Regions from separate parts of the Shewanella sp. MF05956 genome, predicted to be linked through region 2. Evidence: predicted binding sites of a transcription regulator. Region 2 holds the regulator's gene; each other region holds the start of a gene.

What was found. Region 2 encodes sigma-54, which starts transcription at its own class of promoters, with help from an activator protein. Its sites were predicted from a motif close to GTTGGCACGNNNNTNGNNT; they were not measured.
Region 1: nirB (nitrite reductase large subunit NirB) is a predicted target of sigma-54. The motif match lies at 596-614, and genes of this name have one in related genera.
Region 3: flgB (flagellar basal body rod protein FlgB) is a predicted target of sigma-54. The motif match lies at 789-807, and genes of this name have one in related genera.

Annotation. Positions count from the first base shown of each region.
Region 1 covers NZ_JCAYNV010000006.1:18,573-20,851, reverse strand. Annotated here, with positions in the region: gene AC19MX_RS08050 (ANTAR domain-containing response regulator) at 1-467, shown strand, start outside; gene nirB (nitrite reductase large subunit NirB) at 777-2,279, shown strand, end outside.
Region 2 covers NZ_JCAYNV010000003.1:264,484-266,762, reverse strand. Annotated here, with positions in the region: gene ptsN (PTS IIA-like nitrogen regulatory protein PtsN) at 1-287, opposite strand, end outside; gene hpf (ribosome hibernation promoting factor) at 290-577, opposite strand; gene AC19MX_RS04875 (RNA polymerase factor sigma-54) at 602-2,086, opposite strand.
Region 3 covers NZ_JCAYNV010000016.1:102,046-104,324, reverse strand. Annotated here, with positions in the region: gene AC19MX_RS17050 (CheR family methyltransferase) at 1-704, shown strand, start outside; gene flgB (flagellar basal body rod protein FlgB) at 841-1,239, shown strand; gene flgC (flagellar basal body rod protein FlgC) at 1,242-1,658, shown strand; gene flgD (flagellar hook assembly protein FlgD) at 1,683-2,279, shown strand, end outside.

The DNA of each region.
Region 1 (2,279 bases), on a different contig from region 2:
TACATCAACAACATGTTGATACTTTACTTATTCTAACTGACCAATTGCATAGTCAAATTCAGGGGTTAATACAACGCACTTTGGCCATTAAACCTATGGTGATTATTGTTAATGCCAAATCATGGCAACAAGATGTACTGTCACAATTACTTGATTGCGGTCGAATCACTTTTATTCCCGACATGTTAACGGTGAATCGGTTAACCAGCGTGATTAGTTTGGCACAAATTCGCTTTAATGCCGCCAGTAAAACGCTCGCAGAATTTAAAAAATTAGACGAAGAGATCCGCAGCATTAAATTGCTGAGTAGGGCTAAATTGATTGTGATGCAACAAGGGTTTGATGAAACTAAAGCACACCAGATTATACAGCAGCAAGCGATGCTAAAAGGCATGTCGATGGCGCAAATGTCCGCGCAAATCATTGCGCTTGTTAGCCAATCTGACCGTGCTCGTTTGGCGGAGTAAATAACATTGAACAGTGATGGTGCGCCCAATGTTGGTGCGGTTGAGCCTAAAAAGGACATATTATCACTGCAAGGTTAACGTTGAATACATAAAGTCTTTATAAATCAATTTATTACATGGTTTTATTTGTTGGCATAGAGTCTGCAACATCACAGTATGATACTGCAACGCATTAATGGGACATAACCCATAAAAGCACGAACAGTAAAATTTAAAAAAATCGGGATTGTAACTGGCAATGGCGCCAACTCTTTAACAGGAGTTGGCGCCATTTTGTTTTTTACCATCCAAGGCATGAAGGAGCAGGAAATGACAGTCTCAAAACCCAAATTAGTGGTCGTTGGCAATGGCATGGTGGGTCATCACTTTATTGAGCAATTATGCAGTCTGGGGCTGAATAAAACCTTTGAAGTACATGTGTTTGGCGAAGAGCCTCGTCCAGCCTATGACCGAGTGCAGTTATCTAAATATTTTGAGACAGGCAGTGCCGATCCATTAATGCTAACCAGTGCCCAGGATTATCAAGATTGGGGCATTAATCTGCATTTAAATACTCCCATCACGGCGATTGATATCGCAGCGAAAACCGTCACAAGTGCCCAAGGTGAATGTTACTCGTATACCCGATTAATTTTGGCGACTGGCTCGTTTCCATTTGTGCCGCCAATACAAGGTAACGATCGCGCTCAATGTTTGGTGTATCGTACCATTGAAGATCTTGAGGCTATTCAAGCTGCGGCGAAAAATAGTCAGGTCGGGGTGGTTGTCGGCGGCGGACTATTGGGCTTAGAAGCGGCAAATGCCATGATGCAACTTGGGGTAAAAACCCATGTTGTCGAGTTTGCGCCACAATTGATGCCCGTTCAGCTAAATGACAAAGCCGGTGAATTATTGTGCAGCAAAATCGAGCAACTCGGAGTGAGTGTGCATACCTCAAAAGCAACGACCGCCATTATTGATGGTGAAACTGCACTGCACCGCATGACATTTAATGATGAATCTTTTCTTGAAACCGACATGATTGTCTTTTCAGCCGGAATTCGCCCACAGGATGCTTTAGCCCGCGTGTCAAATATCAGTATTGGTGAGCGTGGCGGTATTGAAATTGACGATCACTGTCTAACGTCAGCTCCCGATGTGTATGCCATCGGCGAATGTGCATTATGGCAACAAAAAATATTTGGTTTAGTGGCACCCGGTTATCAAATGGCACGTGTAGTGGCCTCGCATATTGCCTCATTATCATCAAGCTCCCCAAGCCAATCGTTTACCGGCGCCGACATGAGTACCAAGCTTAAACTCTTAGGCGTCGATGTGGCCGCTATTGGCGCAAGCCGTGGTTTTGAGGATGCTCAATTTGTTGAGTTGTCTGATAATCAAACGGGTATTTATAAAAAACTCTGGCTTGATGACAGTGGTAAGTATTTAAAAGGCGCGGTACTCATTGGCGACAATAGCGATTACAGCCGCTTACTGGATTTGTATTTGTCTCAGGATGAAATTGCAGGCTCTGCAGTTGAGTTATTACTTGCTGGTGCTGAAGATGAAGCCGACTTAAAAGACACCTCTATCGTATGTTCTTGCCATCAAGTGACGAAAGGCGACATTGTTGAAGCGGTTTCAGCTGGCAATCATAAAATGGCTGAAATTAAATCGTGTACCCGCGCAGCGTCGGGTTGCGGCGGTTGTGCGCCATTAGTGCAAAAAATTATTGATCAAACCTTGCAAGCTGCTGGGCTTGATTTTAATGCCGGTATTTGTGCGCATTTTGATCACGAAAGACAAGCCTTGTATCACCTATGCCAAGTGGAA
Region 2 (2,279 bases):
ACAGGTTGTTTATCGATGGCATCGAACGAAATGGGTTCTTCGCATTTTACAAAGATCGCAATAGGGTGATCGATTGTCGTTAATCGGCCATGAGGTATTGCAATACCATTACCTATACCTGTGCTACCCATTTTTTCTCTTGCGATAAGGCTTTCAAACACCTCTTGCGAAGACAGGGTCGGGTACTGGGCAGCGACTAAATCGCTGATAAGTTCCAGTACCTTTTTCTTACTGCCCGGTGTGGCACAGGTGGTGCATTCCGGCTGCAGGATGGTACAAAGTTCCATCGTTAGTGTTTTGTATACTTCTCTTTGTGTTTAATTACCTGACGATCGAGCTTATCTATCAGGGCGTCTATTGCTGCATACATGTCTGTATGTTCTGACATTGCAAAAATTTCTCCGCCCTTTAGGCTGACTTTAGCTTCTGCTTTTTGTTGTAATTTTTCTACGTTGAGTACAACGTGAACATTATTGATCTGATCGAAGTGTCGTTCAAGCTTTGAAAACTTTTCCTGAACGTATTCACGTAAAGATTCGGTTATTTCAACATGATGCCCTGATAAATTGATCTGCATTACACTTCTCCATTGTTGAGTGATTTATAAACTCTTACGTTGGTTTGAGGGCGGTATCATCATTGCCTCACGGTATTTTGCAATCGTACGACGAGCAACGTTTATGCCCTGTTCGGCCAGTAGTTGAGCCATTTTGCTGTCGCTAAGCGGCTTTTTCTGGTTTTCTGCTGCAACCAACTTTTTAATAAATGCGCGGATTGCTGTCGATGAACACTCTCCGCCATCATCAGTGCTGACATGGCTAGAGAAAAAGTATTTTAACTCAAACAACCCTCGTGGGGTGTGCATGTATTTTTGAGTGGTCACGCGCGAAATGGTCGATTCATGCATTTCTACGGCTTCAGCAATGTCATTTAATACCATAGGTTTCATGGCTTCTTCGCCATATTCGAAAAACCCTTGTTGGAATTGCACAATGCAATTGGCTACTTTTAACAAGGTATCGTTACGGCTTTCAATGCTTTTGATAAACCATTTAGCTTCTTGCAAATGACCTCGTATAAACTGAGTATCAGATGGGTTTTTACTGCTGCGAGCCATTGCTGCATATTGCTGATTAACACCTATTTTAGGCATGTTATCTGGATTGAGTTCAACAACCCAACGGCCATTCTTTTTAAATACTGTGACATCAGGGATCACGTATTCGTCATCGACGGCAGTAATCAATAAGCCAGGACGCGGATTAAGAGATTGAATTAAGGTAATGGCATCACGTAACTCATCTTCTTTTAAACGCGTTTTACGCATTAATAATCTAAAGTCACGCCCAGCGATTAAATCCAAATAATCTTTGATGAGCATTCGCGCATTTTCAATGTGCGGGGTTGAGTCTGCATATTGTGACAGTTGAATGAGTAAACATTCACTAAGGTCACGTGCAGCAACACCTACGGGGTCAAAATGTTGAATTCGCTTTAACACCGCTTGAACCTCATCAAGCTCAACATTTTCATCGCCCATAGCTTCTAGTATTTCTTCAGTGCTTTGGGTTAGATAGCCGCGTTCATCTATTGCGTCAATGATGGCTGTTGCGATGGCAAGGTCGGTGTCTGAAAATGGCGTTAAGTTTTTTTGCCACTCTAAATGTTCATATAAGCCTTCGGTGGTTTCCCCTTGAAAAGGCATATCATCGTCGCGCATGCTGGCACTACCAGACCCTGACATCGGTGAGGCGGTATAGACTTCATCCCAGGTCGTGTCCATGGGCATGTCGTCCATGGTTTCTTTACTGATGGATTCTGTGGTGTCGATGGTTGAAGTATCTTTTTCGACACTCACATTACTGTTGTCACTGAAGTCTGTGTCTGATTGATCGCGACTTTCTTTTAAGGGATCTTTAGCTTGAGAAAATTCATCTTCTATTTCAAGCAATGGATTTGAGTCCAGCGCCTGTTGGATTTCTTGCTGTAGCTCCAATGAAGATAATTGCAGCAAGCGGATGGCTTGCTGCAATTGAGGGGTCATAGTGAGATGCTGACCCATTTTAAGTTGGAGTGACGCTTTCATTTACCGCTTATCCCTAGATGATTTCCATAAAAATAACAATCTCGAAAAACTGTAATGGGGTGTCACGTACGTCAATGACATTTCACGCAATTTAGGTATCGTTCAATGGAATGAATTAGATAGGCTAAAAGGCGTATACCCAATCAACTTGAAGATACGTGTTTCAGAGCTTCACCGTGTTTTCAATACTAGG
Region 3 (2,279 bases), on a different contig from region 2:
AGCATAACTTACCCTCATTATCAGAGGTGGTTAAAAAGTCGATGAAACCGACTGAGCGCCAGTTACGTGCTGAAGTGATCGACGCGATGACAACCAATGAAACCTTATGGTTTCGTGACCGTTATCCTTTCGAGTTACTGCATAATACCTTATTACCTGAGTACAGTAAGTTAGGTCGTCCATTAAAGATTTGGTCGGCTGCTTGCTCATCAGGTCAAGAACCCTATTCTCTCGCCATGACGGTACTTGAATACCAACAACGTAAGCCTGGCGCACTGCCTGGCGGAGCATCTATTCAGGCAACGGATTTATCGCCTTCTATGCTTGAACGTTGTAAAAATGCTGAATACGACAGTTTAGCGTTAGCGCGTGGTTTATCTGATGAACGTAAGCGTCAGTTTTTTGATGCTTTACCGTCGGGCAACATGAAACTGAAAGACAATGTGAAGCGTCTGGTTAACTTTAGAGCTCATAATCTTCTTGAAAGTTATAGTTTATTAGGTAAATACGACATTATCTTTTGTCGTAATGTGCTGATTTACTTTGCACCAGAGGCAAAGGCTAAAATTTTGCGGCAATTTGCTGCCGCACTTAACCCTAAAGGGATTTTATTCTTAGGTGCGTCAGAATCTATTGCCGGTTTAACCGAAGAATTTAATATGGTTCGTTGTAATCCTGGTATTTACTATCAAAAGAAAACCTAGTTAAATAAATAGCTTACTAGCTTTATCATGCCGGCATTCGTCGGCATGTTCATTTAAAATACTTATTCATCCTTTATTGAAATTGTTGGCATAACCCTTGCTTTAATTCTATCAGTTAGCTGATGGAGGCAATTTTATGGCGATTAATTTCGATAATGCATTAGGTGTTCACCAATACTCGTTGGGCGTACGTTCTCAAAGAGCAGAAGTGATTTCAAGTAATATCGCCAATGCCAATACTCCTCATTACAAAGCGCGGGATGTGGATTTTGCTTCTGCGATGAAAGCCGCGAGCTCTCATCAAAATGGCTTAAGCATGAGTCAAACCACCGAAAAGCACTTTGATTTAACGTCATTAACACAGCAACACGTGCAATACCGTGTGCCGACTCAACCCGACACCGGCGATGGCAACACAGTCGACACGCAAAAAGAACAATCTGCATTTATGCAAAATGCGCTCGAATATCAAATGTCACTGGGTTTTCTTGAAAGTAAATTTAGTGGCATGCGTAAAGCATTGCGAGGTGATTAATCATGAGTTTATTCAATATCTTTAATGTTTCTGGTTCAGGGATGTCGGCGCAATCTGTCAGGCTTAATACCACGGCCAGTAACATTGCCAATGCAGACTCAGTGTCGAGCAGTGTCGATAAAACCTATCGTGCACGTCATCCAGTTTTTGAAGCAGAAATGGCCAAAGCCAGCAATCAGCAAAATCAATCTCCTGGAGTGTCGGTGAAGGGCATTGTTGAAAGTGATAAACCGCTAATTAAAGAGTACTCGCCAGATCATCCACTTTCTGATGCTGACGGATTTATTTACAAGCCAAACGTGAATGTAATGGAAGAAATGGCTGACATGATTTCAGCTTCGCGGTCTTACCAAATGAATGTTCAGGTAGCAGATGCCACTAAATCAATGCTGCAACAAACGCTCAATATGGGTAAATAGTTTTGATTTTTCAAGGAGGCAGCTATGAGCCTAATTAATTCTTACAGTCAGTCTTTACCGCAAACGTCAAGCAGTGCATCAAATACGAGTGCAGTGACCAAGAGTTCAGTGCAGAGCACTACTACGTTAACCACGGGTAATTCGTTTCTCGATTCAATTCGGTTACCTGAGCAGAGCGCGGTTCCTGAAGCGAATGATCAGCTGTTAAAGCAAGAAGACTTCTTTGCATTGCTCAGTCAGCAGTTATCAATGCAAGACCCATTTGAGCCTGTAGACAATGATCAAATGATTGCCCAAATGGCATCATTTTCTACTGTTGATGGTATTTCAAATCTTAACGATGAAATTTTAAACCTCAATACTGTGATGAGCTCAAGTCAGGCATTGCAAGCATCGAGTCTCGTTGGCCGTAAGGTATTAATCCCTTCTGATACTGGGATTATTTCCGCTGAGAGTCCTGGTATAAATGGCGTGATTAGTACGCCATCGGCCATGGAAACTATTACCGTGAGTGTACAAGATGAATCCGGACAGCTCATTAAAACCTTTAGTGTTGATGGTAGCGCCGGCGGTAACATTGATGTGTCTTGGGATGGACTGGATAAAAATGGTTCGCCAGTA